Regions from separate parts of the Antribacter sp. NEAU-D49 genome, predicted to be linked through region 2. Evidence: riboswitches for the same ligand, from Rfam matches in the RefSeq annotation. Region 2 holds a riboswitch; the other holds the start of a gene.

Region 1 (15,630 bases), 110 kb from region 2:
CTTCTCCCGGACCTGCTCGCCGTACTCCGTCGACCGGTTGTAGGCGAGGAGCGCGCGCCGGACGCCGTCGCCCGTGGTGAGGTCGCCTCCCGACGCGCAGAGGTAGCGGCCCGCCGCGAGCGCCGCGTCGTCGAGGTCGTGGGGGTCGCGGTCGCCGTCCCCGTCGCCGTCGGACCCCCAGCGGTCCCAGGTGGACGGCAGGAACTGGAGCGGGCCGACGGCGTGGTCCCACACGGGGTCACCGTGCATCGCCGTGGAGCGGCGGGTGGCGGGGATCGAGGCGAACCCGGGCCGGCCGTCGAGCGCAGGGCCGAGGATGGGTGGGTGCGACAGCCCGTCGGCGTCCACCTGGGATCCGCCGTAGGTGCCGTGGAACGACTCGACGGCGCCCACGCCGACCAGGAGGGTCCAGCGGAGGCCGCAGCCCGGCTCGGTCACGGAGAGGGTGAGGTCGGCGCGGGCGTACGCCTCCAGGGCGCGGGCCGGCACGTCGGTCGCCCGGGCCGTGGCGGCGAGCCAGCCGGCGTCGGGCCCGCCCTCGGGGGCGGCCACCGGGGGGCTGCCCGGCACCCCCGGGCCGCCCGAGCCGCCCTCTGCCGCCCGGGCGAAGCCGCTCAGGGCGGCGCAGGCGACCACTCCGAGCACCACCCAGGTGACGACTCCGCCGCTCCTCCGAGTCTGCGCCATGCTCCCCCGCCCGTAGCAACGATGCGACGAATGGTACAAGCGGGGATGATGCAGATCACACCTGGAGGTGCCAGCGGGGCGCCCGTTCGCCATACTTCACGGATGCGGGATCTGGCCACCTTGCCGAAGGCTCACCTCCACCTCCATTTCACCGGTTCGATGCGCGTCCCGACGCTCGTGGACCTCGCGGCACAGCACGGTGTGCGGCTGCCTGAGGCGCTCGTCGACGACGACCCGCTCCGGGTGCCCGCGACCGAGCGTGGCTGGTTCCGGTTCCAGCGTCTGTACGACGCTGCCCGGGCGTGCGTCCGGTCGGAGGCGGACATGCGGCGGCTGGTCGACGAGGCGGCGGCCGACGACGCGGCGGAAGGCTCTGGCCGGCTCGAGCTCCAGGTGGACCCCACGTCCTACGCGCCCTTCGTGGGCGGCATCACGCCTGCCGTCGAGATCGTCCTCGACGCCGCCCGGGAGGCGGGCCGCGCCCACGGGATCGAGGTGGCGGTGATCGTGGCGGCCTCGCGCATGCGGCACCCTCTCGACGCGCGCACGCTCGCCCGGCTCGCCGCCCGGTACGCAGGCGAGGGCTCCGGCGAGGTGGTGGGCTTCGGCCTGTCGAACGACGAGCGTCGCGGCGACACCGCCGAGTTCGGGCCCGCGTTCGACATCGCCCGGCGGGCTGGCCTGGCTGCCGTCCCCCACGGTGGTGAGCTGCTCGGCCCGGACCATGTCCGGGAGGTGCTCGCCGAGCTGGTCCCGGACCGCCTGGGCCACGGGGTCCGTGCGGCGGAGGACCCACGCGTGCTGGCCGAGGTGGTGGAGCGGGGCGTCAGCCTGGAGGTGAATCCCGCGTCGAACGTGAGCCTCGGGGTCTATCACGATCCGGGCGAGGTTCCCCTGCGCACGCTCGTGGACGCCGGGGCGCAGGTGGCGCTCGGCGCGGACGACCCGCTGCTGTTCGGCTCGCGGCTCGTGGCCCAGTACGAGACCGCCCGGCACGAGCACGGCTTCTCGGACGGGGAGCTCGCGGCCCTGGCGAGGTCCTCGATCAGGGCGAGCCGGGCGTCGTCGTCCACCAAGGCGCGGCTGCTCGCGGGGGTCGAGAGCTGGCTCTCCCAGCCCGACCCGGACGCCGCCGCAGCGGAGGACCCCGACCGAACCCGCTCCGAAAGGGACAATCCGGTCTCGATTTGGTGACGAACGCCACGCCGTCGGGGGACAACGGCTTCGGCGCGCCGTGCGTCTGTTAGACACAGGGGAGCAGGGACGCGCCGGCAGGCGCGACCTCGCGGGGACGACTGTGTGAGGGGACGGACATGAGGGACGCACGACGAGCTCCGGGCGCGCTGCGCGCGATCGGTGCGATGAGCGCCGTGGCGGTGAGCGCAGGGCTGCTCGCCGCCTGCGGCAGCGGGACGCCCGAGGCAGGCGGTCAGAGCCCGACCGCGACCGTCTCGCCGTCCGCGAGCCCCACCGGCGAGCCGAGCACGAGCCCGTCGCCGGAGCCCTCGCCCAGTGAGACCACCCCCGAGGCGACGCCGACGCCGGAGGCGAGCCCGACGCCGTCGGACACCCCCACGCCCGAGGCAACCCCCACGCCGAGCCCGGCCGCCTCCACGCCGCCGCCCGAGGCGGCGCCCCCGCCCGCGCCCGAGCCGCCGGCGGACCTCGCCTCCGGTGCCCAGGGCGAACGGGTCGCCGCGCTGCAGCAGCGGCTCGCCGACCTCGGGTACTTCATCACCGACGTGGACGGCGACTTCGGGCACAACACCCAGCAGGCGGTCTGGGCGCTCCAGAAGGCCGCCGGCCTGTACCGCGACGGCGTCGTCGGGCCGCAGACGCAGGCCGCGCTCGACCAGGGCGTCCGGCCGCAGGCCCGGACGTCCCAGGGCAAGGTGATCGAGATCGACCTCGAGCGCCAGCTCCTGCTCGCCGTCGAGAACGGCCAGGTGGTGCGCGTCATCAACGCGTCATCAGGCAACGGGGAGAGGTTCGAGGCGCAGGGGCGCAGCTACCGGGCCTCCACGCCGCGCGGCACGTTCGCCGTAGGCCGGCAGGTGGACGGGATGCACTCGTCGAGCCTCGAGCTGGGCGACATGTGGCGGCCCAAGTTCTTCACCGGCGGCATCGCGGTGCACGGGTCCGGGTCCATCCCGCCGCACCCCGCGTCGCACGGGTGCATCCGGGTGTCGAACGCCGCGATGAACTGGATCTGGGATTCGTGGGGTGCCCCGCAGGGCACCACTGTCATCGTCTACTGACCCACCAAGGGCCCTGACCTCTGGGCCCAGCCCGGGCCACAGGACCGTGCTCGTCAGAGCGTGACGCCCACGAGGACCGTCTCGGGGACCAGCGTGACGCCGAACCGGTCGCGCACGCCGTCGCGCACGGCACGTGCGAGGGCGACGACGTCCTCGGCCCGGGCGCCTCCGCGGTTCGTCATCGCGAGGGTGTGCTTGGTCGACAGGCGCGCGGGACTGCGCTCGCCCGCCAGGCCGAAGCCCTTGCCGAAGCCGGCGTGCTCGATGAGCCACGCGGCGCTCGTCTTGACCAGGGCGGGATCCACCGCGCCGAGCGCGGGTCCGGTCGACGTGGCGGGCAGCGCTGAGCGCACCGGGTAGCGGGGCGCCTCGGCCGGCAGCAGGTCCATGTGTTCGACCGGCACGACCGGGTTGGTGAAGAACGAGCCGGAGTTCCACCGGTCGTGATCCGGCTCGCCGCCCGGGGCAGGCTTGTCGAGCAGCATGCCCTTGCCGGCGCGCAGCGCGAGCACCGCCTCACGCACGTCCGCCGACGGCGCCTTCTGACCCACCTCGACGCCGAGGCGGCGCGCCAGCTCGGAGTAACCCACGGGCGCCGACATCGAGCCCAGGCGGAACTGGAACTGCACCTCGAGCACCACGTAGCGCGGTGACGGGTACCAGGGGGCCTGCGGGTCCACCGACCGCGCCGCCACGTGCATCGAGCGCTTCAGCAGCGAGGTGCGGTACCCGAAGTCGAGCTCGCCGACGCTGAACGTCCGCTTGCGCCGCTCCGCCCGGTCCCAGGTGCGCACCGTGGCGATCACGCCCGCGACCTCCTGGCCGTACGCCCCCACGTTCTGGACCGGCACGGCGCCCACCGTGCCCGGGATGCCGGACAGCGACTCGACGCCCACCCAGCCCTCGCCGACGGCGCGCTCCACCAGCTCGTCCCAGTTCTGACCCGCCGGAGCGGACACGACGGCACCGCCGCACGAGTCCGTCGACTCGACCGTGATGCCCGACCGGGCGTCGCGGACGACCACGCCGTCGAAGCCCTCGTCGGCCACGAGCAGGTTGGAGCCGCCTCCCACCACGAGCAGGGGCACACCCTCGTCGTCAGCCTCCTGAACTGCGGCGACGAGCTCTTCCTCCGCGGCCGCCTCGACGAAGGAAGCGGCCGGCCCACCGACCCGGAGGGTGGTCAGGTCGGCGAGACTGGGGACGACGGTCTGCGACGGGTAAAGCCTCACCCTGCAAGCCTATCTACCGAACGCCAAGACCTTGTGCACATTCTCGACATGGAGCGGGTGAGGTCTGCCGATGTTCTGCACATGACCGGCGTGTCCTTCGATCGGGGTGTCGAGAGCTGTTCCGGAGCCTAAACGGTTCGGACGGTTTTCACCCGGGAGGAGGGTCTCCACAGTGAGGTGCTGCACCCCCGAAAGCACGATCACCCTGGAGGAACGTCATGTCCACCCGCACGCGACTACGCAATCTCGCCGCCGCCCTGTCGGTGGCGGTGCTGGCCCCTTTCCTGGCCATGACCGTCGCTGCGCCGACGGCCACGGCCCACGGTTCAGTCACCGACCCGCCCACCCGTAACTACGGTTGCTGGGAGCGCTGGGGCGACGACCACATGAACCCCACCATGGCCCAGACGGACCCGATGTGCTGGCAGGCCTGGCAGGCCAACCCCAACACCATGTGGAACTGGAACGGCCTCTTCCGTGAGGGTGTGGGCGGCCGGCACGAGCAGGTCATCCCGAACGGCCAGCTCTGCTCGGGCGGCCGGACGCAGGGCGGCCTCTACGCCTCCCTCGACACCCCGGGCGCCTGGGTCGCCAAGAACGTGGCGCAGCAGTTCCGCCTGACGCTCACCGACGGTGCCAACCACGGCGCCGACTACCTGCGGATCTACGTCTCCAAGGCGGGCTTCGACCCGACGCGCGAGGCGCTGGGCTGGGACGACCTCGACCTGGTCAAGGAGACCGGCCGCTACCCGACGACGTCGCCGTACGTCACCGACGTGAACCTCGCGGGCCGCAGCGGCCGTGCGGTCCTGTTCACGATCTGGCAGGCCAGCCACCTCGACCAGCCGTACTACCTGTGCTCGGACATCAACATCGGCGGCACCGGATCGACGCCGACCCCGACGCCCACGCCCACGCCCACCCCCACGCCCACCCCGACCCCCACGCCGACGCCGACCCCGACCCCGACCCCGACGCCCACGCCGGGTACCGGGCAGTGCACGGCCGCCGTGGTCGTGACGAACTCGTGGAGCGGTGGCTACCAGGCTGAGGTCCGCGTGACGGCCGGCTCCGCCCCGATCAACGGCTGGCGGGTCACCGTCCCCGGCGCCACGATCACGCAGGCCTGGAACGGGACCGTCTCCGGCGGTAACACCATTGCCAACGTCCAGTGGAACGGCAGCCTGCAGGCAGGGGGCACGGCCACGGCCGGGTTCCTCGGCAGCGGCAGCTCCTCGGGGCTGACCGCCACCTGCGCGGCAGCGTAGCCGAGCAGACGAGGGCAGTGAGAACAACACTGTGCAGGCAACCGCTGTCGGTTGCCTGCACAGTGTTGTTCTCGTCTGCGCTACGACGGCAACGTCAGCGCGCCGAGCCCGCCGCAGTGGCGAGGGGCCGTACAGCCCCGGCCGCCACGAGGCCGAGCGCCACCGGAAGAGCCAGCACGAGCACGGCGAGGCGGTAGCCCGTGAGGTCGGCCAGGAACCCGATGAGCGGCGGGCCGACGAAGAACGCCGAATACCCGATGGTCGACGCCACCGCGACCCGCATCGCCGCCCGAGCCGGGTCGTCCGACGCCGCGCTCATGCCGACGGGGAACCCGAGGGCCGCACCCGCACCCCAGAGCGCCACGCCCACGAGCGCCACCCAGAGCGACGGCACGAGCGCGAAGACCGCGACGCCGACGATCGCGAGCACCGCGGAGACCCGCAGCGTCACTACCCGGCCGAACCGGTCGATGGCCCGCGTGCCGAGGAGGCGAGCCGTCGTCATCGCGGTGAGGAACACCGCCAGGCCGATCGCCCCCACGGAGTCGGGCACGTGGAAGCCGTCCACGACCGCCAGCCCCACCCAGTCGTTCGCCACGCCCTCGGTCAGGGCCGCGCCCAGCACCACGAGGCCCACCGCAAGGGTGCGGGGTTCCCGCCACGCCGCGAGCAGGCCGCGAGCGCCCTGGGGCCCGGTGCCGCCCGATGCAGGTCGCTCGTCCGGCCCGGTCGCGTCCGTGGGGGCGCTGATCAGGGCGGTAGCAGCCGGGTCGGCCTGCAGGTCGGGAGCCGCACGGTGCGCCGCCGCGTCGGCGACGGGCTGCACCTGGGGCGGGCGGGCGGCGTCGGGCGCAGGCTCGGGCAGGAAGAACCGGACGGAGACCACGACAGTGAGAAGAGCAACGACACCGGCCGCGGGTACGTGCCACTCGACGGGCAGCGCGAAGCGCGCCGCGAGCGCACCGACGCCCGCGCCGAGGACGGTGCCGAAGGAGAAGCCGGCGTGGAAGACCGGCATGACGGCGCGGCCGAGCCGCTGCTCCACCGCCGCGCCCTCCAGGTTCATGCCGGCGTCCCAGACGCCGGCGCCCACCCCGAACACCACGAGACCTGCCCGGACGGCGAGGTGGTCGCCGGAGTGCACGCCGAACGCCGCGACCGCGACCCCGACGGTGAAGATCAGGGCGAAGACCACCACGGTGCGGGACGTGCCGAGGCGCTCGACCACCAGTCCCGACAGCGGGATGGCGATCACGGAGCCGATGGCCCCGGTGAGGAGTAGCAGCCCCATCTCCCCCTCGCCGAAGGTCAGGCCGTCGCGCACGGCCGGCAACCGGGACGCCCAGCTCGCGAAGCCGAAGCCGCTCGCGGCGAAGACGGCGAACACGGCACGGGCGGCCGCCGTCGCGGACCGGGGAACGGCGCTGGTGGCAGCACCGGGGGTGATAGGCACAAAACTCCTCGTGGTTCAGGGCGAGCGGCCCGACGTGCGGGTACGCTGGCGGGCGCGCCGTCGCCGACGAGGCGCGCAACGATTCGACAGCCAGCACACACGACAACCAGCGTGCGGTCCAGCGGATTCCGGCGGCCGCCGAGACGACGCCACCGAGGAGCCTCGATGAGCCGAGAACGCGGGAGCCGCCCGACCCTGGCCAAGGTAGCCGAGCTGGCAGGCGTGTCCGTGTCCACGGCGTCGCTCGCCTTCTCCGGCGCCGGGCCCATCACCGCCGAGACCCGCGAGCGGGTGCTGCAGGCGGCACGCGACCTCGAGTACTCGGGCCCCAACCCGCTGGGCCGCCAGCTCCGGTCGGGCCGCTCGGGGATCGTGGGGGTCCTGATCGGGGACCAGCTGGGCCGCTCGTTCCGTGACCCGGTGTCGGTCCAGGTGCTCCACGGCCTCGTGTCGACGATCGGCGAGCAGGGTCTCGGCGTCCTCCTCGTCCCCGGCACGCCGCAGGGGTCGCTGCAGCTCGCGGGGCTCGAGACCGTGGGTCTGCCGCCCGCCGTCGACCCGCTGGTCGAGGCGGCGGCGATGGACGTGGCGGTGCTCGTGTGGGGCGCGCTCACCGACGACCCCAACGTCGCGGCGCTGCAGCGCCGCGGTGTGCCCGTGGTGATCGGCGAGGGCCATGCCGTGCCCGGCGCGCCGCTGGTCGCCATCGACGACCGCCGGGGCGCGGCCGAGGCCGTGCGGCACCTCGTCGAGCTCGGCCACACGCGTATCGCCGAGATCGCGCTGCCCTTCGGCCGTGACGAGCGGTCCGGCCCCGTGTCGCCCGAGCGCCTGGAGCAGGCGGACCGTACGCCCACCCGCAACCGCCTGTCCGGGGTGCGCGACGTCATCGAGCCGGTGCTGTCGTGGGAGACGCCCGCCTCGCTCGTGGAGCACGGTCGCGACGCCGCCATGGAGATCCTCGGGGCGTGGGTGCCCTCGTCGGAGCGGCCCACGGCGATCGTGGCGCACTCCGACCTCCTCGCCGCCGGTGCGGTCATCGCCGCCCGCGAGCTGGGGCTCCGCATCCCGGAGGACGTCTCCATCGCGGGGTTCGACGGCCTGGACCTGCCGTGGCTCTCCCCCGACGTCCTCACCAGCGTGCACCAGCCGCTGACCGAGAAGGGCAAGGCGCTGGGCCGCGCCGTCATCGCTCTCCTCGCGGGCGACGAGCCGGAGACCGTCACGCTGGAGGTGGGCCTGGTACAGGGCACGACGACGGGCCCGGTCCCGGAGCTCTGACCCCACCCCTCGCGGTGGGGTTTGGGGTGGGGGGGGGGGGGGGGCCGCCATGAGCGCCACCCGCACCCCCCCCCCCGCCCCGCGGGGGGCGACAATTCCGGCCGGAATTGTCGCCACAGCCATACCCACAGCGGGAAGACGGAGGGGTCAGGAGCGGACGCGCGGCTCCGGCAGGTAGACGCTCGACCCCGCCTCGCGGAACGCCTCGGAGCGCTCGGCCATGCCGGCGATCTGCTCCTGCTCCGACATGCCGCCGAACTCCGAGCGGATGTCCTGCGAGATGCGCATCGAGCAGAACTTGGGACCGCACATCGAGCAGAAGTGCGCGGTCTTGGCCGCCTCGGCGGGCAGCGTCTCGTCGTGGTACTCCTCGGCTCGCTCGGGGTCGAGCGACAGCGCGAACTGGTCCCGCCAGCGGAACTCGAACCGCGCCTTCGAGAGCGCGTCGTCCCGGTCGCGCGCGCCCGGGTGGCCCTTCGCGACGTCGGCCGCGTGCGCCGCGATCTTGTAGGTCACCACCCCGGTCCGGACGTCCTCCCGGTCCGGCAGGCCGAGGTGCTCCTTGGGCGTGACGTAGCAGAGCATCGCGGTGCCGTACCGCGCGATCTCCGTGGCCCCGATGGCCGAGGTGATGTGGTCGTACCCCGGGGCGACGTCGGTCACCAGCGGGCCGAGCGTGTAGAACGGCGCGCCGTCGCACAGCTCCTGCTGCCGCTCGACGTTCTCCCGCACCAGGTGGAACGGCACATGGCCGGGGCCCTCGACCATGACCTGCACGTCGTACGCCCAGGCCCGCTTCGTCAGCTCGGCCAGCGTGTCGAGCTCGGCGAACTGCGCGGCGTCGTTGGCGTCCGCGAGGGACCCGGGCCGCAGGCCGTCGCCCAGGGAGAAGGCGACGTCGTACCGGGCGAAGATCTCGCACAGCTCGTCGAAGTGCGTGTAGAGGAAGTTCTCCTGGTGGTGCGCCAGGCACCAGCCCGCCATGATCGAGCCGCCGCGCGACACGATGCCCGTCACGCGGTCCGCGGTGAGAGGCACGTAGCGCAGCAGCACGCCCGCGTGCACCGTCATGTAGTCGACGCCCTGCTCGCACTGCTCGATCACCGTGTCGCGGTAGACCTCCCAGGTCAGCGCGCTCGCGTCACCGTTCACCTTCTCGAGCGCCTGGTAGATCGGCACGGTGCCGATCGGCACCGGCGAGTTCCGCAGGATCCACTCGCGGGTGGTGTGGATGTCGTCGCCGGTCGACAGGTCCATCACCGTGTCGGCGCCCCAGCGGGTGGCCCACTCGAGCTTCTCGACCTCCTCCGCGATGGAGCTGTGCACCGCCGAGTTGCCGATGTTGGCGTTGATCTTCACCAGGAACGCCTTGCCGATGATCATCGGCTCGGACTCGGGGTGGTTCACGTTGTTGGGGATGATCGCCCGGCCCGCCGCGACCTCGCTGCGCACCAGCTCGACGTCACAGTTCTCGCGCAGGGCGACGAACCGCATCTCTGGCGTGATCTCGCCCCGGCGGGCGTAGTGCATCTGGGTGACGGTCCGGCCCTCGGCGGCCCGGCGCGGCCGACGTCGGACCCCCTGCCACTCCTCCGACGCCGCACCACGGCGCAGGGCTCCTCGGCCGTCGTCGGCCAGGTCGCGGCGTCGGCCCTCGTACTCCTCCGTGTCACCGCGGGCCACCACCCACGGCTCCCGGAGCGCGGGGAGGCCGCGGACGGGGTCCGCCCCCGGACCCTGGGTGCGGTACACCCGCACCGGCCCGTTGGGCGTGCCGTCCGGGGACGGCGCGAGGGCGATCTCGGTCACCGGCACCCGCAGGCCGGCCTCGGTGTCGTGCTCGTACGCGAGCGTGCGGGACTGTGCTGTCTCCATGAGAGAACTCCTGCTTCCTACGCCGGTGCTAACCGGTCAGGTTCGACGGTCCCGGGCCGTGACAGCCCGATCTCAGCCCTTACGAGGGCACCCGTGGGATCGATGCCGACCTTAGCACCGCGCGCCTTCCGCGTGGATCGTCCGTTCTCTGGCAGGTTCCCGCCATGATCACGCTGACCACGTGGGCCGGGCCTGACGGCTTCACCGGAGGGGCTGCGGAGCACCTCCTGCCCGACGACGCCGGGGTCGCCCTGGGGCGCGGAGGCGCCCCCGTGGAGTTCACCGACCCGTACGGCGACGGCTCGCCCGTGGTGTACGAGGCGGGGACCTGGACGTCCCCGGTGGTCGAGGCGGGCTACGCCGTCCGGGAGGCGGTGCCGTCGTGGAACGCGAGGACCCCGCCCGGGACCTGGCTCCAGGTCGAGCTCCAGGGCCGCGTGGCCGACGACCGGTGGACCCGGTGGTTCGTCCTGGGGCGCTGGGCCTCGGGGTGCGACCACGCGGCGGGCGACATCCGCCGGGCGTCCGTGCCCGGTCAGGACGACGAGGACGCCGCCATCTCGACCGACAGCTACGTGGCCCGCGCGGGCCGAGAGCCCGTGGCGCTCCGCGCGCGGGTGACGATGTTCCGGCCGTCGGGCTCGGCGGCCGCACCACACCTGCGCCAGCTCTCCCTGCTGGCCACGGGGCCATCGCCGGAGCCCGGCGCGACGAGCGCCTTCACGCTCGGCCGGCACGTGGAGCTCGGTGTGCCGGCGTACTCGCAGCTGGTCCACTCGGGCGAGTACCCGGCCTTCGGCGGGGGCGGGACGGTGTGGTGCTCTCCCACCTCGGTCACGATGGTGCAGGACTTCTACGGGCCTGCGTACGCGGTCCCGGCCGACGAGCTCGCACGGATCGACGCCGCGGCGCACCCGCAGGTCGCGTACGCCGCCCTGGGCACCTGGGACCACGCGTACGGCGGGGCGGGGAACTGGGCGTTCAGCACCGCCTACGCGCACCGTTTCGGGCTCCTCGGCCTGGTGACCCGGCTGCGGTCGCTCGCGGAGGCCGAGCGGTTCATCGCGGCCGGGATCCCGCTCGTGCTCTCCGGGTCGTGGGCGAAGGAGGACCTGCCCGAGGCCGGGTACGCGACCGAAGGGCACCTCTTCGTGCTGGTGGGGTTCACCGCCGACGGCGACGCGATCGTCAACGACCCCAACCGGGCGTCGGACGGGCTGGTGCGGGACGTGTACCCGCGCGCGAGCCTGGAGCGGGTCTGGCAGAGGTCGACCCGGGGGCTCACCTACGTGGTGCGGCCGGCGGACCTGCCGCTGCCGGAGAACGTGCCGGGGGCCACGCCGAACTGGTGATCGGCCGTGCGCGCCGGGCCGCGGGGCGTCCCGCGGGACAGTCAGGACAGGCGGACCAGCACCTGGGCGCGGCCCAGGACGGCCTGGCCGTCGGACACGACGGTCAGGTCGATGCGGACCGTGCCCGCGTCGGCGTCTACCACGGCCACCGTGCCCGTGACCTCCACGGTCGCGGTGCCGGGGTTGGGGACGGTGACGGTCCGCGTGAAGCGCGTGCGGTAGTCGACGACGGCGCCCGGGTCGCCCGCCCAGTCCTCCACCAGGCCCACGGCGGAGCCCATGGTCAGCATCCCGTGCGCGATGACGCCGGGCAGGCCCACGCCCTCGGCGAACGAGTCGTTCCAGTGGATCGGGTTGAAGTCGCCGCTCGCACCGGCGTAGCGGACCAGCCGGGAGCGGTCCAGCTCGATGGTGCGGGTGCCGATCACGTCGCCGACGGCCACGTCGGCGAGCCGCGGCACCGCAGTCTCCTGCGTGCTCATGCGCCCTCACCCCGGACCGCGAGCGTGGAGGTGACCGTGGAGACGGGCTCGCGCACGCCGTCTCCGGACTCGGCGAAGATCTCGCAGCGGGTGGTGACCAGCGAGATGGCCCCCCGCGTCGCCACGGAGTCGACGTGCAGCACCGTCACGAGCTCGTCGCCGGCGACGATGGGACGGTGGTGCGTGAACCGCTCGTCGGCATGGACCACGCGGGAGAAGTCGATGCCGGCCGCCGGGTCCTGGATGTACTGCGCCTCTGCGCGCTGCGCCACGACCACCGCAAAGGTGGCGGGCGCAACCAGGTCCGGATAGCCGAGACCCCGCGCCGCCACGAGATCGTGGTGCGCGGGGTGGGCCGCACCGACGGCTGAGGCAAACTCACGAATCTTCTCGCGGCCTACGGAGTACGGGCTCGTCGCCGGGTACTCGCGCCCGGCGAAGCCGGGGTCGGGCAGAGTGTTCGCCACGTCGGTATGAAGAGTTGTTACCGCAGCGGGATCAGCGGGTCTCGCGGTGCGCGGTGTGCTTGCCGCAGCGCGGGCAGAACTTCGCCAGCTCGAGACGATCGGGGTCGTTGCGGCGGTTCTTCTTCGTGATGTAGTTCCGCTCCTTGCAGTCCACGCACGCCATCGTGATCTTCGGGCGGACGTCGGCGCTCTTGCTTGCCATGGTTCTCACCTCTCGCGCCTCACGGAGAGGCGCATGTGTGTCTCGGGCCGTACGACTCCGGCCGCCGTACGGTGATCCAGGCAGGCTGGACCGTGAAGGATGTGCTTGGTAGCGAGGGCGGGGCTCGAACCCGCGACCTCACGATTATGAGTCGTGCGCTCTGACCAGCTGAGCTACCCCGCCGCACGTGACTAACGCGAGGCCGCCCGCCCGTGTTCCAGGGGGCGGCCCCGCGCCGATCACAGAGCCCCGAAAGGGAATCGAACCCTTGACCTTCTCCTTACCATGGAGATGCTCTGCCGACTGAGCTATCGGGGCAGCGGGTAGAACATTACACGGTCCGGCGGCACGTGTGAAATCGGATGTGGAGGGCCTGCGTCACACCGCGGACGACGGCCCGGAGCCCGTCCGGGAACGGTGCCCGCACCGCCCCTGGACAGCCCCGGGACGGCCTGGAGCTCCGCAGCCGCCGAACACGCGAGAGGCCCGGAACCGTGTGGTTCCGGGCCTCTGGCCGGCTGTGGCAGGTGAGGGATTCGAACCCCCGAAGCTTACGCGTCTGATTTACAGTCAGATCCCTTTGGCCGCTCGGGCAACCTGCCGTGGTGCGGGTGCAACATTAACGCGTCCACCGCCCTGAGGCGAAATCGAATCCGGGCGCCGGGCCGTGACCAGCGCCACACAGCCGCCGGTCAGGCGCCCGTCCGCCGTCGTCGTCCTGGGCACCTATCGTGACGAGGTGAGCATCCCCTCCCCCACCGAGCCCCAGGCAGACGCGACCGCGCTCGCGAAGGAGGCTCCGCCGTCGGGCACCGCGGACCGCTGGGGGCTGCCGCTCGGCATCGGCGCCTTCTTCATCTGGGGCGGCATGCCCCTGTTCTTCCCGCTGCTGCAACCGGCCGGCGCCTTCGAGATCATCGCGCACCGCATCGTGTGGAGCCTGCTGTTCTGCCTGCTGGGACTGGCCGCGACCCGGCACCTGCGGGCCTACTGGACAGCGCTCCGCACGCCGCGGACCCTCGCCACGCTCGCGCTGGCGTCGGCGCTCATCGTGGCCAACTGGACCGTCTACGTCTACGGCGTGCTCACCGACCGGGTCCTCGACGCCGCTCTCGGCTACTTCCTCAACCCCGTGCTCACGGTGCTCCTCGGGGTGCTCGTGCTGCGCGAGCGGCTGCGCCCGGCCCAGTGGGTCGCGGTCGGCGCGGGCGCCGCGGCCGTCGTCGTGATCTCGCTGGGAGTGGGCGGCCTCCCGTGGATCGCCCTCACGCTGGCCTGCACGTTCGGGGTCTACGGGCTCGTCAAGAACCGCGTGGGCCGCACCGTCCAGGCCCTGCCGGGCCTGGCGGTCGAGACCACCGTCGCCGCCCCGTTCGCCGCGGTGTTCCTGGTCTGGCTGGGGGCCGACGGCGCGTTCGGCAACCACGGGACGGGCCACGCGCTGCTCATGGTGTCGTCGGGCATCATCACCGCGCTCCCGCTGCTGCTGTTCAGCGGCGCCGCCCGGCGGCTCCCGCTCTCCGTGGTGGGGATGCTCCAGTACCTGGGCCCGGCGCTGCAGTTCCTGTTCGGCGTGCTCGTCTTCCACGAGCACATGCCGCCTGTGCGGTGGGCAGGCTTCGCGCTCGTCTGGGTCGCCCTGGTGATCCTTACCGTGGACGGCCTGCGGGCCGCCCGCTCGCAGCCGCGCCCGTCGCGCGCCTGACCTCGTCGTGGTGGGGGTGGGGGGTGGGGGGGGGGGGTCCCCCCCCGCGGCCCCCCCCCCCACAGCCATACCCACAACGGTCTCAGGCGAGCGCCGCCTCGATCGCCGCGGCCACGCCGTCCTCCTCGTTGGACCCGACGACGTCGCGCACCCGGGCGAGCACGTCCGGGTGCGCGTTGGCGACGGCGACGCCCCGGCCCGCCCACTCCAGCATCGGCAGGTCGACGGGCATGTCGCCGAACGCCCAGACGTCTGCCGGCTCGACCCCGAGCCGGGCGCACCAGCCGGCCAGGGCGGCCGACTTGGTGACCCCGGGCGGCATGAGCTCGGCGAGCCCGACGGCGCCCGAGTAGGCGAGGTGCGCCCGGTCCGCCGCGACGGCCGCAGCGACCTCCTGGAGGCGCACCGGGTCCGTGGTGTCCGACCGGGCGAGCAGCTTGAGCACCGGCTCGCCACCGAGCGTCTCCTCGATCAGGGCGGCGCTGCGCTCCGTGGTCATCCCGGGCTCCTCGAAGCTCGGGGACACCACGAAGTGGGGGTCGAACGACGCGCCGTCGACCCGCTCGACCGCGAGCGCCACGTCCGGCATGGCGGCCCGCAGGCCGGCGGCCAGGGCACGCACCGCGTCGTCGCCGAAGCCCCACGACTCGAGCGCGCAGCCCGTGGCGAGGTCCCAGACCGCGCCGCCGCCGAAGCAGATGGCGTGCCCGTGGCCACCCACGAGGTCGGCGAGCCGGGCGAGCGTGCGAGGCGGGCGAGCCGTCACGAACACGACCTCGATCCCGGCGGCCTCCGCCGCCGCGAGGGCGGCCCGGCTGCGCGCGGAGACGGTGCCGTCGTCGCGCAGGAGGGTGCCGTCGAGGTCGGTCGCCACCACCTTGGGGCGCGGGATGGTGCTCATGGCGCACACGGTACGCGGCCGGTGAGCCGGGTCAGCGGTAGTTCGTGAACTGCAGAGCCACGTCGAGGTCGGCGCCCTTGAGCAGCGCGATGACCTGCTGGAGGTCGTCGCGGGACTTGCTGGACACGCGCACCTCGTCACCGGTGATCTGGGTCTTGGCGCCCTTGGGGCCCTCGTCGCGGATGATCTTGGTGATCTTCTTGGCGTTCTCGCTGGACAGCCCCTCCTTCACGGAGGCGGCGAGGCGGTACTCCTTGCCCGAGGCCTTGGGCTCCTTGTCGCCCGCGTCGATCGACTTGAGCGAGATGCCACGCTTGACGAGCTTGGTCTCGAAGACGTCGAGGATCGCGAGGACGCGCTCCGGCGAGTTCGCGACCATGAGGATGTCCTCGCCGCTCCAGGTGATCGACGCGCCGACGTTCTTGAAGTCGTAGCGCTGCGCGATCTCCTAGGAGGCCTGGTTGAGG
Region 2 (15,630 bases):
CGTCGCCCGCCGCCGCGAGGACCACGTCCGGCTTCTCGCCGGGCACCTCCGTGCCCGCCCACTCCCAGATCCCCAGGCCGCGGGTGCAGTGCTCGACCGCCTGCTCCATGGTGAGGAAGTTGGGCGCCGGCTGCTTGCCGGCCACCACCACGTTGACGTACTGCCGGCTGCGCAGGCAGTGGTCGTAGGTGGACAGGAGGGTGTTCGCGTCCGGCGGCAGGTACACCCGCACGATCTCCGCCTTCTTGTTCACCACATGGTCGATGAAGCCGGGGTCCTGGTGGCTGAAGCCGTTGTGGTCCTGCCGCCACACGTGGCTGCTCAGCAGATAGTTCAGCGAGGCGATCGGCCGGCGCCACGGGATGTGGTTGGTGACCTTCAGCCACTTGGCGTGCTGGTTGAACATCGAGTCGACGATGTGGATGAAGGCCTCGTAGCTGGTGAACAGCCCGTGCCGGCCCGTCAGGAGGTAGCCCTCCAGCCAGCCCTGGCACTGGTGCTCGCTGAGCATCTCCATGACGCGGCCGGCGCGAGCCATGTGCTCGTCCACGTCCTTGCCCAGGAAGTCGGCGTTCCACTGCTTGTCCGTGACCTCGTACACCGCCTGCAGGCGGTTCGACGCCGTCTCGTCCGGCCCGAAGATGCGGAAGTTGGTCGGGTTCAGGCGGATCACGTCGGTCAGCCACTGCCCGAGGACACGCGGCGCCTCGGAGACGGAGCCGCCCGGCGCAGGCACGTCCACGGCGTACTTCCGGAAGTCGGGGAGCCGCAGGTCGTGCAGCAGGAGCCCGCCGTTCGCGTGCGGGGTCGCGCTCATCCTCAGCGAGCCCTCCGGCGCGAGCGCGGCGATCTCGGGCAGCACGCACCCGTCCTCGTCGAACAGCTCCTCCGGGCGGTACGACCGCAGCCACTGCTCGAGCACCTGCAGGTGCTCCTCCGTGTCGCGGGCGCTCGCCAGCGGCACCTGGTGCGCCCGCCACGAGCCCGTCGTCTTCTTGCCGTCGATGGTGTCCGGACCGCTCCAGCCCTTGGGCGTGCGGAACACGATCATGGGCCACATGGGGCGCGTCAGGTCACCGTCGGCGGCGCGGGCCTTGATGGCCGCGATCTCGTCCAGGACCTCGTCCAGCAGTGTGGCGAACCGTGCGTGGAACTCGGCGGGCGACTCCTGCGACTCGTCCTCCACGGCGAAGAAGTACGGCTTGTGCCCGTACCCCACCATGAGGTTGCGGAGCTCGTCCTCGGGGATGCGCGCCAGCACCGTCGGGTTGGCGATCTTGTAGCCGTTGAGGTGCAGGATCGGCAGCACCACGCCGTCCTGCGCCGGGTTGACGAACTTGTTCGAGTGCCAGCTCGTGGCGAGCGGCCCGGTTTCCGCCTCGCCGTCGCCCACCACCGCCGCGACCAGGAGGTCCGGGTTGTCGAACACGGCCCCGTACGCGTGGCTGAGCGCGTAGCCCAGCTCGCCGCCCTCGTGGATCGAACCGGGCGTCTCCGGGGCCACGTGGCTCGGGATGCCGCCCGGGAACGAGAACTGCCGGAACAGCCGCTTCACGCCCTCGGTGTCCTGCGTGATGTCGCTGTAGTACTCGGAGTAGGTGCCGTCCAGGTACGCGGCCGCGACCAGGCCCGGGCCACCGTGGCCGGGGCCGGTCACGTAGAGGGTGGGCTGCTGCCGGGCCTTGATCGCCCGGTTCAGGTGCGCGTAGAGGAAGGTCAGGCCGGGCGTGGTGCCCCAGTGGCCGAGGAGGCGCGGCTTGACGTGGTCCCGGGTGAGCGGCTCCCGCAGCAGCGGGTTGTCGAGCAGGTAGATCTGGCCCACGGAGAGGTAGTTGGCCGCGCGCCACCACGCGTCGATCAGGTCCAGCTCCTCGGGCCCCGGCTCCGCGGTGCCGGCGGCGCGCCAGGCGCCCTCCGTGGCCGCTCGGTCGGTGCTCGGGACGGTGGTCGTCGTCATCACACGCTCCTGTCTGCCAGGGCTGTCGGGTCGGCTGCGGCGACGTGCGCCGCGCTTTCATTCGACCCCAGAACATGCCCGGGCGCACCAGGTGATCGGGGTGAGGTGGATCTGGCGCTCTGTCAGGTCATATTCCGTGACGGAGACCGCACACCTGAGGGCCGCGAGGATTCCGCCGGAGCGGTCGCGGACGACTACCGTGGGGGCATGCCTTCTCCCGTCGCGACCCCGGCGTCCGTGACGCCGACGCCCGAGGCGGGCGACCGGCGTCGGACCTTCTGGGAGGTGGCGCGGGAGCCCCGCATGGTGGGTGTCCTGCTCCTGCTGCTCCTGGCAGCGGCGGTGTGCGGGCGCCTCGGCGTCTGGCAGCTGGACCGCGCGTACGAGCGCGCGGAGCTCGCCGACCGGCAGGCCGCCGCGGAGGCCGTGGCGGAAGGGCCCGCCTGGCTGGGCGAGGTGCTCGCACCGCAGGAGTCCTTCCCCGGCGACCTCGTCAGCCGGCAGGTCCAGGTCAAGGGAGAGTACGAGCCGGACGGCCAGCGCCTGGTGCCCGGGCGCGTCCTCGACGGGCGCGAGGGGTACCTGGTGCTCACGCCGCTCCGCGTGTCCGACGACGGCACCGGCGGCGGCTCGTGGGCCGGGCTGTCGGGCCCGCCCGCGGTGGCGGTGGTGCGCGGCTGGGTCGCGTCGCCCGGCGAAGCCGTCGGCCCTCCCGCCGGAGAGATCCGTGTGACGGGCTGGCTCCAGGCGGGCGAGGCCGTCTCCGGCGGCGGCCCCGTGCTGCCCGAGGGGCAGGTGGACCGGATCGCGCTCGGGGCTCTCGTGCAGGAGTGGGGCGGACCGGTCTATACCGGGTACGTGGTGCTCTCGGACGCGTCGCCCTCGCCGGCGGCTGACGGGCCCGCCCTCCTTCCCCGCCCTACCCTCGACGGGGGCTCCGGCGTCAACGTGCAGAACGCGTTCTATGCCCTCCAGTGGTGGGTGTTCGGAGCGTTCGCCGTGGCGCTCTGGGTCCGCATGGTGCGCGACGACATGGCCGGCGGCCGCCGCCGTGGCGGCGACGCGTCCGACCCGGCGACGGGGATCGCGGGCCTCCCGGGCTGAGCCGGCGGCGGGCCCGCACCGGCGCCCCGCGACCAGGTAGCTGTTCCCTTTCTGCGGTCGAGGCGGGGAAGAACTACCTGGTGACGGCGGTCCGTGGCGTCAGCGGGCGAGCTGCAGCTGGGCCTCCACGAAGCCCTCGTCCTCCACCGTCACGAAGCCGAGCTTCGGGGCGTCGACGCCGTAGTCGGTGAAGACCACGGGGATCTGCGTGCTGACCTCGGCACCGGCCTCGGTGAGGCGCACCTGCAGGGTGGCGGTCACGTCCTGCGAGGTGCCCTTGATGGTCATGGTGCCGGGGGCCTCGACGGTGACGGTCTCGCCGTCGGCCACGGCCGAGACGTCCACGGGCGAGGCGAGCTCGAAGGTGGCGACGGGGTGCGTGGCGGTGTCGAGGATGGACCGGAACTGGCCGTCACGTGCGGACTCGTCGGTCTCGATGCTCGCCATGTCGACCTCGACGGTGGCCTCGCTGAGCTCGCCGTCCGCGATGGTCGCCGAGCCGGTCACCTGGTCGGTGCGGCCCACCACCGTCACGTCCTCGCCGGCGAGCACCTCGTCGACGCGGTAGCCGGCCTCGGAGCCCTCGGCCACGGCGTACTCGCCGTCGAGGTCCTCGACCGCGGCCGCCGAGACCGGGGCCTCGGTGCCGACGGCGGGCGCCGCGACGTCGTCGCCCGTCTGCATGCTCGCGTACAGGCGCGTGCCGCCGAAGACGGCGAGCGCGAGGACCACGAGGCCGATCACGACCCACAGGACGATCCGGGCCGGGCTGCGGGAGCCGGAGCTCGCCGGACCGGTGCTGCCAGGGGTGCTGGGTGCCGCCACGTCTCCTCCAGGGTTCACAGGTCAGGCGCGGCGGGCGACCACCGGCGCCGGTACCAGCCTGCCCTCCCACGCTGGGAACCGCCTGACAGGCGGCCGGGGAGGGTCAGCCGGTCGCTGCGACGACCCGCTCACGGAGCTCGCGCGCCGCGCGCTCGGGGTCGGCAGCCTGCGTGATCGCGCGCACGACGACGATCCGTTCCGCCCCCGCGTCCAGCACCTCACCGAGCCGGTCGGCGTCGATGCCGCCGATCGCGAACCAGGGCGTGGCCGGGCGGCTCTCCGCGACCTGGCGCAGCAGGTCCAGGCCGACGGCGGCTCGACCCGGCTTGGTCGGCGTGGCCCACAGCGGGCCCACGCAGAAGTAGTTCACGTCCGGGTCGGCCTCGGCCGCCGCGGCCTGCTCGCGGGAGTGGGTGGAGCGGCCGAGCACCGGTACCGGGCCGACGAGCGAGCGCACCCCCGCGACCGGGAGGTCCCGCTGGCCGGTGTGGACCACGGGCGCGCCGGTGAGCGCCGCGACGTCGGCCCGGTCGTTGACGGCCCAGAGCGCGCCGTGCTCGGCGGCCACCCGTGCGACGAGCCGGTGCAGCTCGAGCTCGCGGGCCACGTCGAGCGTCTTGTCGCGGAGCTGGACCACGTCCACGCCGCCGGTCAGCGCGGCGTGCAGAAAGTCCTCGAGGTCGCCCCGCTCCTCGCGGGCGTCGGTGCAGAGGTAGAGGCGGGCGTCGGCCAGGCGGGCCCGGAAGTCGGTCACGCCGGTCAGCCTAGCCAGCGGCCGGAGTAGGGTGGGCCACGCACGGGAGCCCCGGACGGGGCTGAGAGGGCGTTGGAGCGCCGACCGTCGAACCTGATCTGGGTCATGCCAGCGAAGGGAGCAGCCAGATGACGGTGCCACGGCACCACCCCGGTCCCCCCGAGGGCGCGTCCGCGCGCCCTGTCGACGTGCTCGTCGTCGGGGCGGGGATCGTCGGCGCCGCCGTGGCGTGGCGGGCTGCCCGCGCGGGGCTGACGGTCACCGTCCTCGACCCCGCGCCGGGCGACGGGGCCACGCACGCCGCCGCCGGGATGCTCGCCCCGGTGAGCGAGTCGTGGTTCGGCGAGGAGGCGGCAGCCCGCCTCGGTCTCGCGGGGGCCGCTGCCTGGCCCGCGTTCGCCGCCGGCCTGGAGGCCGCGACGGGGGCCGGCACCGGCCTGCGGACCACCGGCACGCTCACCGCCGCGTACGACGCCGACGACATGGCCGAGCTGCGCCGCTGGGCCGGGCTCCACCGACGCTGGGGGCTCGACTCGACCGAGCTCGGGCCCGCGCAGGCGCGTCGCAGGGAGCCGCTCCTCGGGCCCCGCGTGAGCGGCGCCGCCTGGATGCCGGGCGACCACACGGCCGACCCCCGCGCGACGCACGCCGCCCTCCTGGCGGGACTCGCTGCCGAGCCGGGCGCCGTCGTCGTGCACCGGGCCGCCGTCCGCCTGCTGCGCGACCGGGGGGCCGTCACCGGGGCCCTGGACGACTCCGGGCGTGAGTACCGGGCCGGGACCGTGGTGCTGGCCGCCGGCTGGCGGTCGGCGGAGCTGGTCGCGGACCTGCCCGTCGCCGTGCCGGTCCGGCCCGTGCGGGGGCAGACCCTCCGGCTCGACGCCGCGCCGGGCGGTGCACCGGAGCACGTGGTGCGCGGCGTCGTCCAGGGGCGGCCCGTCTATGTGGTGCCGCGCGCGCCGGGGACCGGCGCGGCGCCGGGCGGGGGACCGGAGCACCGGGAGGTGGTCGTGGGCGCGACCAGCGAGGAGGCGCCCGACGACCGTCGCGCCACCGCGGGCGGCGTGTTCGCCCTGCTCCGCGACGCGCGGGCGCTCCTTCCCGCGCTGGACGAGGCCGCCCTGGTGGAGGTGACCCCGCGGGCCCGGCCGGCCACGCCCGACAACCTCCCCCTGGTGGGCGCCACCGAGGTGCCCGGCCTGTGCCTCGCCACCGGCCACTACCGCAACGGCGTGCTGCTCGCGCCGATCACCGCCGACGCGGTGCTCGCCGTCCTGACCGGCCGCGAGCCACCGGCCGCCCTGGCCGCTGCCGACCCACGGCGCTTCACCCCGGCCCGCCCGGGGACCGCCGGCCCTGACACACCCACCCCTGCCCCGACCCGAGGAGCCCCCGCATGACCTCCCCGTCCTCCGCCCCGCCCACCGCGTACGCGGTGGTCAACGACGAGCCGTACGCGCTGGACCGCGGCGCGCGCATCGACCAGCTGGTGGTCGCCCTGGTGCCCGGCTGCGTCGTGGACGGCACGCCCCAGGGCGTGGCCGTCGCCGTGAACGACGCCGTGGTGCCGCGCGGCGCCTGGACCACGACGATGCTGTCGCCCGGCGACCGCGTCGAGCTCGTCACCGCGGTGCAGGGCGGATGAGCGCCGTGGGCACGCTGACGATCGCCGGGACGCCGCTCGGCTCCCGGCTGGTCATGGGCACCGGCGGCGCGCCGAGCCTGCTCGCGCTCGAAGAGGCGCTCGTCGCGTCCGGCACGGAGCTGACGACGGTCGCGCTGCGGCGGGTTGCCAGACCACGGCCGGGCGCGCCCGCGAGCGACGCCTCCGTGTGGGGCCTCCTCGACCGCCTCGGGATCCGTGCCCTCCCCAACACCGCGGGCTGCTTCTCCGCGCGGGAGGCGGTCCTCACGGCGCACCTCGCCCGCGAGGCGTGCGGCACCGACTGGGTCAAGCTCGAGGTGATCGCCGACGACGTCAGCCTCCTCCCCGAACCCCTCGGCCTCGTGGAGGCCGCCGAGGAGCTGGTGCGCGACGGCTTCGTGGTGCTCCCGTACACGAACGACGACCCGGTGCTCGCGCGCCGGCTCGAGGACGTCGGCTGCGCGGCCGTGATGCCGCTCGGCGCGCCGATCGGGTCCGGGCTCGGGATCCTCAACCCGCGGAACATCGCGGCCATCGCGGGCTCGGCCCAGGTGCCGGTGATCCTCGACGCGGGGATCGGCACGGCGTCGGACGCCGCGCTCGCGATGGAGCTCGGCTGCGACGCCGTGCTGCTCGCCACCGCGGTGACCCGCGCCGGGGACCCGGTCCGGATGGCCCGGGCGATGCGCCTCGCCGTCGAGGCCGGGTACGACGCCGCCCACGCCGGCCGCATCCCCCGGCGCGAGGGGGCGCTGGCGTCGTCGCCGGCCGAGGGCCGGATGGCGGTGAGCAACCTGGACCTGGCGCTCTGACAGGCCGACCATCGCTGTGGGTATGGCTATGACGTGAATATCGCCGCGGATTCACACCACAGCCATACCCACAGCAACGGTCAGTAGGAGCGGAGCGTGGGGTCCACGTCGCGCGACCAGGCCACGATGCCGCCCGCCACGCTCCGGGCGTCGAGCCCGGCGTCCCGCAGCACCGCCGCGACCCGCTCCGACCGCACGCCCGACTTGCACAGGACGTGGACCGTGCGGCCGCCCGCGAGGTCGGCCACGTGCGAGGTGGCCGCTGCGACGTCGCCGCGCAGGAAGTCGCCCGAGGGGACCACGTGCGCGCCGTCGAGGGCGGCGATCGCCACCTCCCAGTCCTCGCGGACGTCCAGGACGAAGGGCTCGTCGGCCCCGACGGCCCGGTCGCGCAGCGCGGCGAGCTCGCGTGGGGTCACGGTGGCCGACGGCGATGGGCCGGGCCGCGCGTCGGCCTCGCCCTGAGCGGTGACCGGGTAGGCGCCGGCCAGTTGCGCGGCGTCGGTCGGCGCCGGGGGCAGGCCGCAGAAGGTGGCGTACGCGGCGTCGTCGGGCAGCTCGGTGACGGGGGCGCGCGACGGGTCGGGGCGCACCGTGAGGTGGCGCCAGGTGAGCTCGAGCGCGTCGTAGACCGCGAGCCTGCCCAGGAGCGTGCGCCCCGCGCCGGTGACGAGCTTGATCGCCTCCGTCGCCATGACGGAGCCGATCGTGCCGCAGAGGGCGCCCAGCACGCCGCCGGTGGCGCAGTCCGGGGCGAGCGCGGGCGGCGGCGGCTCCGGGAAGACGTCCCGGTACGTCACGCCCGGCACGCCGCCCGGCGGCGCGGCCCAGAACGTGGCGACCTGGCCCTGGAAGCGGTAGAGGCCGCCCCAGACGACGGGCACACCGGCGAGCTCCGCGGCGTCGGACACGAGGTAGCGCGTGGCGAAGTTGTCGGAGCCGTCGAGCACCAGGTCGTAGCCCGACAGGAGGTCCCGCGCGTTGGCCGAGCCGAGGCGCTCGCGGTGCTCCACGACGCGCGTCGCCGGGTTGACCCCCGCCAGCGTCTCGCGGGCGGAGGCCGTCTTGGGCCGGCCCACGTCACCGGCCCCGTGCAGCACCTGGCGCTGCAGGTTGGAGGCGTCGACGACGTCGTCGTCCACGATGCCGAGCGTGCCGACGCCGGCCGCCGCCAGGTACAGGAGAGCCGGGCTGCCGAGCCCGCCGGCGCCCACGACGAGCACGCGCGCCGCCGCGAGGCGGCGCTGGCCCTCGACGCCCACGCCGGGCAGGGAGAGATGGCGTGCGTAGCGGGCGAGGTCGTCCGGGGTGAGCTCCGGCCCGGGGGCGACCAGCGGCGGGAGCGCCGGGGCGGGGGCGCCCGTGGTGACGGGGTTCGTCACGACAGGTAGCGCTCCTCCAGCGCGGCGAGCTTCGCCAGCGCCTCCGAGTGGACCTTCTTCTCCAGCACGAACGACATCACCGGCACGACGCCCGCGAGGACCATCGTGACCAGGCGCCCGAAGCCCCAGCGCATCTTGGACCAGAGGTCGGCGACGGTGACGAGGTACGCCACGTAGATCCAGCCGTGCGCGAAGGGCACCCAGGCGATGAAGGGCATGATCCCCGACACGTCGGTGACCGCCCCCAGCCCGTACTTGATCCCCATCTCGACGACCAGGACGAGGAGCATGACACCCGTCAGGAGCGCCATGAACCGGTAGCGGTACAGGGCCCCCCGCGCCTTGCGGATCGCGGTGGTCGCTGCGTCGGTGGTGATCTCGGTGCTCACGCCACGAGGATATGCCTCCGGCCGTGCCCGGCCGCCATCCGCGGGTGCGCCGGTGGCGCACCTCACGCGGGCGTCCGCTTAATGCGTGGCTCCGTGCCGGTGGCGGCTCGTACCGTAGATGATCGTGCGCCCCCTCCCTCTGCCGGACCCCGGCAGCCCTCCGCTGATCTCACCCGCCCGACTGCTGCTCTGGCAGGCGGGTCAGCAGCGTGGCGTGCTGACCCTGAGCGTGCTGATGGGCACGGTGACCATGCTCGCCTCGGCGGTGGGCCCGCTGCTCCTGGGGCGCGCGATCGACGACGGGCTGGCGCGCGGGTTCGGCTCGGGGCTGTTCTTCTGGTGCGGTGTGCTGGCGCTGAACGCGCTGGTCATCGTGGTGGCGGGCGTGCTGGACCACACGTGGGACGTCGAGAACTGGATCCGGTCGGCGTTCTCCTTCTCGCAGCTCGTGGGCTTCAAGGCCTCGCGCGCCGGGCACGCCATCACCAAGACGCTCCCCACCGGGGAGGTCGTCTCGGCGGTGGCCAGCGACGCCTTGCGGGTCGGGGAGGTCTACGCGCACCTCGGCCGGTTCGTCGGGTCGGTGGTGTCGTACCTCGCCGTGGCGGTGGTCATGCTGGTGCTGCACCCGGTGCTCGGCCTGGTCGTGGTGCTGGGCATCCCTGCCGTCGCCGCGGTGCTCGCGCTGCTGGTGCGCCCGCTGCAGTCGCGTCAGGCGTCGCAGCGCGAGGCCACGGGCCGGCTGACGACCCTCGGCGCCGACACGGTCTCGGGCCTGCGCATCCTCCGCGGGATCGGCGGCGAGGACGTCTTCGCCGGCCGCTACGCGCGCCAGTCGCAGGCGGTGCGGGCCGAGGGCGTCCGCGTCGCGGCCGTCCAGTCGGTGCTCGACGGCCTGCAGGTGCTGCTCCCCGGCCTGCTCGTCGCGCTCGTCCTCTGGATCGGTGCCCGCGCGGCCGTGCTGGGCGAGATCACCGCCGGCGAGCTGGTGACGTTCTACGGGTTCACGGCCTTTCTCTCGTGGCCGGTCCAGCTGGCCACCCAGATGCTGCAGCAGCTCGTCCGCGGGCACGTCTCCGCGGGCAAGATCCTCAACGTCCTGCGGGTCGAGTCGGCCACGCCGCAGCCCGCGGAGCCGGCCGCAGCGCCGCCCGCCGGCGCCGAGCTGGTGGACGAGGCCAGCGGGCTCGTGCTGACGCCGGGCCGGGTGATCGGCCTGGTCAGCGCGGAGCCCGACGAGTCCGCCCGCCTCGCGACGCGGCTCGGCCGGTTCGACGACGAGCTCGAGGAGCCCACGCCGGTCCGGCTCGGGGGCGTGCTCCTGCGCGACCTCGACAAGGAGCACCTGCGCCACCGGGTGGTGGTGTCCGAGGCCACGCCCACGGTGTTCTCGGGCATCCTCGGCGAGGAGATCGACCCGCGGGGCCGGCGGGTCGAGGCCGAGCTGGCCGCCGCGATGCTGGTGGCCGACGCGCACGACGTGCTGGACAGCGTGCCCGGCGGCCTCGCCGGGGAGCTGCCCGAGAAGGGACGGTCGCTGTCGGGCGGTCAGCGCCAGCGGGTGACGCTCGCCCGAGCCCTCCTCACCGAGCCGGAGATCCTCGTGCTGGTGGAGCCGACCAGCGCGGTCGACGCCCACACGGAGGCACGGATCGCCGAGCGCGTGGCCGACGCGCGCCGGGGGCGCACCACGCTGATCGTCACGGCCAGCCCGCTCGTGCTCGACCGCCTCGACGAGGTGCACCTCCTCGAGGACGGCCGGGTCGTGGCGACCGGCACCCACTCGACGCTCCTGGAGCGCGACGACCTGGTCGGCGCCCGCTACCGGGCGGTCGTGGGCCGCAGCATGGCCGAGGACGAGACCGACGACGACATCACGAGCGAGACCGTAGGAGGTGCGCGATGACCGCGACCACGCAGGCGCCCGGGGCCGCCCCGGCGTCGGGCAAGCTGCCCATCGCGGACCGGGCGCAGGTCAACCGCGCCGTGGGCGTGCTGTTCCGCAAGCACCGCGGGTCGCTGGTGCGGGTCGCGGTGCTGCACACGGCGGGCGCCGTGGCGGGGCTCGCGGGCCCGTTCCTGCTGGGCCGCATCGTGAACCAGGTCGCGGCGGGCACGAGCCTCGCGGCGATCAACCAGCTGGCGCTGTTCCTCGTGGGGGCCGTCGTGGTGCAGGCGGTCGTCATGCGGTTCGCCTCGCGGTACTCCCTGGTGTTCGGCGAGATGGTGTTCGCCGACCTCCGCGAGGAGTTCATGGACGCGGTGACCCGGCTCCCGCTGTCCACCGTGGAGCGCGCCGGGACGGGTGACCTGGTGGCGCGCACCACCAACGACGTCAACAAGCTGCAGAACGCCGTCCGCATGGGCGTGCCGCGCGTGCTGTGGTGCATCGTCACGCTGGGCATGACGCTCGTGGCGGCTTTCTTCGCCGACCCCCTGGTGGCACTGGGCCTGCTGGTGGGCGTCCCGCTCATCGTCGTCGGCGCTCGCTGGTACCTGAAGCGTGCGACGCCCGGCTACCTGCGGGAGTCCGCGGCCTACGCGGCGCTCAACGGCACCATCACGGAGTCCGTCGAGGGGTCGCGCACGGTCGACGCGCTGCACCTGGGCGCGCGGGTGCGACGCCGCGTGAACGACGACCTGCGCGAGGCGTTCGAGGCCGAGAAGTACACCCTCGGCCTGCGCAACCGCCTGATCCCGTCGCTCGACGCGGCCATCGCCATCGCCCCGGTCGCCGTGCTGCTCTGGGGCGGCTGGCTGCTGGCGAACGGGCAGACCACGCTCGGCGCGGTCACCACCGTGGCGGCGTTCGCCCACCAGATGGGCGGGCCCGTCTTCGACCTCATCTTCTGGCTGGACGAGCTCCAGGTGGCCGGCGTGGCACTTGCCCGCGTGATCGGCGTGAGCCTCGTCGAGCCCGACCGCGAGGCCGGCGACACCGGCCCGGAGGACGAGCACGTGCGTGCCCACGGCGTGCGGTACGCGTACCGCGAGGGCCACGACGTGCTGCACGGCATCGACCTCGACCTCCGGGTGGGGGAGCGGCTCGCCGTCGTGGGCCCGTCGGGCGCCGGAAAGTCCACCCTGGGCCGCATGCTCGCCGGGATCCACCCGCCCACGGGCGGGTCGGTCACGGTGGGCGAGGTGCCGCTGGTGGAGCTCCCGCTCGAGGACCTGCGCAAGCACGTCGCGCTCGTCACCCAGGAGCACCACGTGTTCGTGGGGTCGCTGGCCGAGAACCTGCGCCTCGCCAAGGTGGGTGCCGACGACGAGGAGCTCCTCGGGGCGCTGCGGGCCGTCGACGCCCACGAGTGGGTGGAGGCCCTTCCTGACGGGCTGTCCACCGAGGTGGGCTCCGGCGGGCACCCGCTCACGCCGGCGCAGGCGCAGCAGGTGGCGCTCGCGCGCCTCGTGCTGCTCGACCCGCACACCCTCGTCCTCGACGAGGCCACGTCCCTCCTGGACCCGCGTGCCGCCCGGCACCTCGAGCGGTCGCTGAACGCGGTGCTGGAGGGCCGCACGGTGGTGGCCATCGCGCACCGCCTCCACACGGCGCACGACGCCGACCGGGTCGCGGTCGTGGACGGCGGCCGCATCTCGGAGATCGGCTCGCACGACGAGCTGGTGGCCGCGGGCGGCGAGTACGCCCGGCTCTGGCACAGCTGGCAGCACGAGTAGCGGGAGCACCTAGACTTGGGGGGTGACGACCCCCGCCACCACCCCTCAGAATCCCGCTGCCTCGAGCGCGCCGGCGCACCGGCCCGTGCTCGTGGTGGACTTCGGCGCCCAGTACGCCCAGCTGATCGCGCGCCGCGTGCGCGAGGCGAAGGTGTACTCCGAGATCGTGCCGCACACGTACTCGGTCGACCAGCTCCTCGCCAAGGACCCCGCGGCGATCATCCTGTCGGGCGGGCCGTCGTCGGTCTACGCCACCGGCGCGCCGTTCGTGGACCCCAAGCTGTTCGAGGCCGGGGTGCCGGTGCTGGGCATCTGCTACGGCTTCCAGGCCATGGCGCAGGCGCTCGGCGGTGACGTGGCGCAGACGGGGCTGCGCGAGTACGGCGGCACGGAGGTGGAGGTGTGCGCGGCGGGTGTCCTGCTCGCTGACACCCCGGACCACCAGACCACCTGGATGAGCCACGGTGACGCGGTGCACCGCGCGCCCGAGGGCTTCGAGGTGCTGGCCACGTCGTCCGGCTCGCCGGTCGCGGCGTTCGAGGACAAGGGCCGCCGCCTCTTCGGCGTGCAGTGGCACCCCGAGGTCAAGCACTCGGCGCACGGGCAGACGGTGCTGGAGCACTTCCTGTACGACGGCGCGGGGCTCGCCCCCGACTGGACGCCCGGCAACGTGATCGCCGAGCAGGTCGAGGCGATCCGCGCCCAGGTGGGCGACGCGCGCGTCATCTGCGGCCTGTCGGGCGGGGTGGACTCGTCGGTGGCGGCCGCGCTGGTCCAGCGGGCCGTCGGCGACCAGCTCACCTGCGTGTTCGTGGACCACGGTCTGCTGCGGGCGGGCGAGGCCGAGCAGGTCGAGCGCGACTTCGTCGCGGCCACGGGCGTGAACCTCGTGGTGCGCGACGAGCGCGAGCGCTTCCTCCAGGCCCTCGCCGGCCACAGCGACCCCGAGACCAAGCGCAAGATCATCGGCCGCGAGTTCATCCGCGTGTTCGAGGACGCCGCCCGCGACATCGTCGCCGAGGCGGGAGCGCACGGCGAGGAGGTCAAGTTCCTCGTCCAGGGCACGCTGTACCCGGACGTGGTCGAGTCGGGCGGCGGTGAGGGCGCGGCCAACATCAAGAGCCACCACAACGTGGGCGGCCTGCCGGACGACCTGCAGTTCTCGCTGATCGAGCCGCTCCGCACGCTGTTCAAGGACGAGGTCCGGGCCGTGGGCCTGGAGCTGGGCGTCCCCGAGGCGATCGTCTGGCGCCAGCCGTTCCCGGGCCCGGGCCTGGGCATCCGGATCGTCGGCGAGGTCACGGCCGATCGCCTGGAGATCCTCCGCGCGGCCGACGCGATCGCCCGTGAGGAGCTCACCCGCGCCGGCCTCGACCGCGAGATCTGGCAGTGCCCCGTGGTGCTGCTCGCCGACGTGCGCTCGGTGGGCGTCCAGGGCGACGGCCGCACCTACGGCCACCCGATCGTGCTGCGCCCGGTCTCGTCCGAGGACGCCATGACGGCGGACTGGACGCGCCTCCCGTACGACGTGCTGTCCGTCATCTCGACCCGCATCACCAACGAGGTGCGCGAGGTCAACCGCGTGGTCCTCGACGTGACGAGCAAGCCGCCGGGCACCATCGAGTGGGAGTGAGCCGGCTCACAGGCGGGCGAGCGTCAGCGCGGCCGCCGTACCGGCGAGCATGTAGGGCCCGAACGGGATCACCGAGTCCCGCCGTGCTCGCCGGGTGAGCAGGAGCGCGAGGGCGACGAGGCCGCCGAGGAGGAACGGCGCCACCGCCGTGACGGTCCAGGCGGTCCAGTCGTGCCACGCCGCGGCGGCGCCGAGCGCGGGCGCCAGCTTCACGTCACCGAAGCCGAGCCCGCTGCGGTGCAGGCGGTGGAGCAGCCAGTAGGCGCCGCCGAGCACGCCCGCGCCCGCCGCAGCCCGGGCGAGCGCGGCCCAGTCGCCACCACCGGCCGCCGCCACCACGAGGAGCGCGGCGAAGGCGCCCGACGCGGGAAGGCTGATCGCGTCGGGCAGCCGGTGCGTGCGGGCGTCGATCACCCCGAGCGCCGCGCCGGCCACGGCGAGGGCCACCAGCGCCGGTGTGGTCCAGCCCGGCCCGCTCGCCCACACCGCCCACGCGCCGGTGGGTACGGCGAGGAGCCCGACGGCGCGCCGGTGCGGCTCGAGCTCGAGGGCGGCGCGGTCGCGCAAGGTGGTCAGCACAGCGCGAGGCTAGGGCTCGATACGATTTGATGCCTGCTGGTGCTGTGATGCGCCGCCCGGAGATACTTCTGCCGCGGGTGTGAGCGCTCACACCCGGATGCCCCCGCCTCGCCGACGAGGAGTCGACACCCATGACCGAGCCCACCGCCGCCCTCTCCGCAGTGATCGACCTGGACGTCCCCGGGCCCACGATCTCCCGCCACCTCTACGGCCACTTCGCCGAGCACCTCGGCCGGTGCATCTACGGCGGCTTCTGGGTGGGTGAGGACTCGCCGATCCCCAACGAGGGCGGCATCCGCCAGGACGTCGTCGACGCGCTGCGGGCCCTGGATATCCCGAACCTCCGCTGGCCGGGCGGCTGCTTCGCCGACGAGTACCACTGGACCGACGGGATCGGCCCGCGGGCCGACCGCCCGCGCATGGTCAACACCCACTGGGGGGACGTCGAGGAGAACAACCACTTCGGCACCCACGAGTTCATGGCCCTCTGCGAGCTGCTGGGCACGGAACCCTACGTCTCGTCCAACGTGGGCTCGGGCTCGGTGCGCGAGGCGAGCGACTGGGTCGAGTACCTGACGCGTGACGGCGACTCCCCGATGGCCCGGCTGCGCCGCGAGAACGGTCGCGAGGAGCCCTGGAAGGTGCGCTTCTGGGGCGTCGGCAACGAGCCGTGGGGCTGCGGCGGCAACCTGCGCGCCGAGCAGTTCGCCCCGCTCGCGCGCCAGTACGCCACGTACGCCCGCAACCACGGCGACAACGAGCTGTACCGCATCGCGGCCGGCGCGTCCGACGACGACTACCAGTGGACCGCGACCCTCATGAAGGAGGTCACGTCCCGGCTGGGTGACCGCGCCCCGCGCGACCTCTTCCAG

The links. Region 2 has a riboswitch for thiamine pyrophosphate ahead of thiO (glycine oxidase ThiO). Riboswitches for the same ligand answer to the same signal wherever they lie in the genome.
Region 1: another riboswitch for thiamine pyrophosphate. It lies ahead of thiC (phosphomethylpyrimidine synthase ThiC); the one in region 2 lies ahead of thiO (glycine oxidase ThiO).

Annotation. Positions count from the first base shown of each region.
Region 1 is NZ_JBXTSN010000013.1:7,499-23,128, reverse strand. Features, by position in the region: gene AC060K_RS11595 (lytic murein transglycosylase) at 1-687, opposite strand, end outside; gene AC060K_RS11590 (adenosine deaminase) at 790-1,881, shown strand; gene AC060K_RS11585 (L,D-transpeptidase family protein) at 2,001-2,945, shown strand; gene AC060K_RS11580 (UDP-N-acetylmuramate dehydrogenase) at 2,999-4,177, opposite strand; gene AC060K_RS11575 (lytic polysaccharide monooxygenase auxiliary activity family 9 protein) at 4,396-5,445, shown strand; gene AC060K_RS11570 (MFS transporter) at 5,540-6,898, opposite strand; gene AC060K_RS11565 (LacI family DNA-binding transcriptional regulator) at 7,064-8,179, shown strand; gene thiC (phosphomethylpyrimidine synthase ThiC) at 8,327-10,054, opposite strand; TPP riboswitch at 10,052-10,157, opposite strand; gene AC060K_RS11555 (C39 family peptidase) at 10,219-11,406, shown strand; gene AC060K_RS11550 (MaoC family dehydratase) at 11,448-11,888, opposite strand; gene AC060K_RS11545 (FAS1-like dehydratase domain-containing protein) at 11,885-12,355, opposite strand; gene rpmG (50S ribosomal protein L33) at 12,387-12,557, opposite strand; tRNA gene AC060K_RS11535 (tRNA-Met) at 12,664-12,740, opposite strand; tRNA gene AC060K_RS11530 (tRNA-Thr) at 12,803-12,875, opposite strand; tRNA gene AC060K_RS11525 (tRNA-Tyr) at 13,079-13,159, opposite strand; gene rarD (EamA family transporter RarD) at 13,303-14,262, shown strand; gene AC060K_RS11515 (HAD family hydrolase) at 14,345-15,163, opposite strand; partial or broken gene AC060K_RS11510 (YajQ family cyclic di-GMP-binding protein) at 15,195-15,630, opposite strand, start outside.
Region 2 is NZ_JBXTSN010000013.1:116,343-131,972, forward strand. Features, by position in the region: gene AC060K_RS12095 (phosphoketolase family protein) at 1-1,957, opposite strand, end outside; gene AC060K_RS12100 (SURF1 family protein) at 2,165-3,061, shown strand; gene AC060K_RS12105 (YceI family protein) at 3,161-3,886, opposite strand; gene thiE (thiamine phosphate synthase) at 3,990-4,640, opposite strand; TPP riboswitch at 4,673-4,777, shown strand; gene thiO (glycine oxidase ThiO) at 4,769-6,040, shown strand; gene thiS (sulfur carrier protein ThiS) at 6,037-6,285, shown strand; gene AC060K_RS12125 (thiazole synthase) at 6,282-7,097, shown strand; gene AC060K_RS12130 (ThiF family adenylyltransferase) at 7,178-8,479, opposite strand; gene AC060K_RS12135 (DUF3817 domain-containing protein) at 8,476-8,868, opposite strand; gene AC060K_RS12140 (ABC transporter ATP-binding protein) at 8,987-10,774, shown strand; gene AC060K_RS12145 (ABC transporter ATP-binding protein) at 10,771-12,546, shown strand; gene guaA (glutamine-hydrolyzing GMP synthase) at 12,569-14,179, shown strand; gene AC060K_RS12155 (prepilin peptidase) at 14,186-14,758, opposite strand; gene AC060K_RS12160 (alpha-N-arabinofuranosidase) at 14,890-15,630, shown strand, end outside.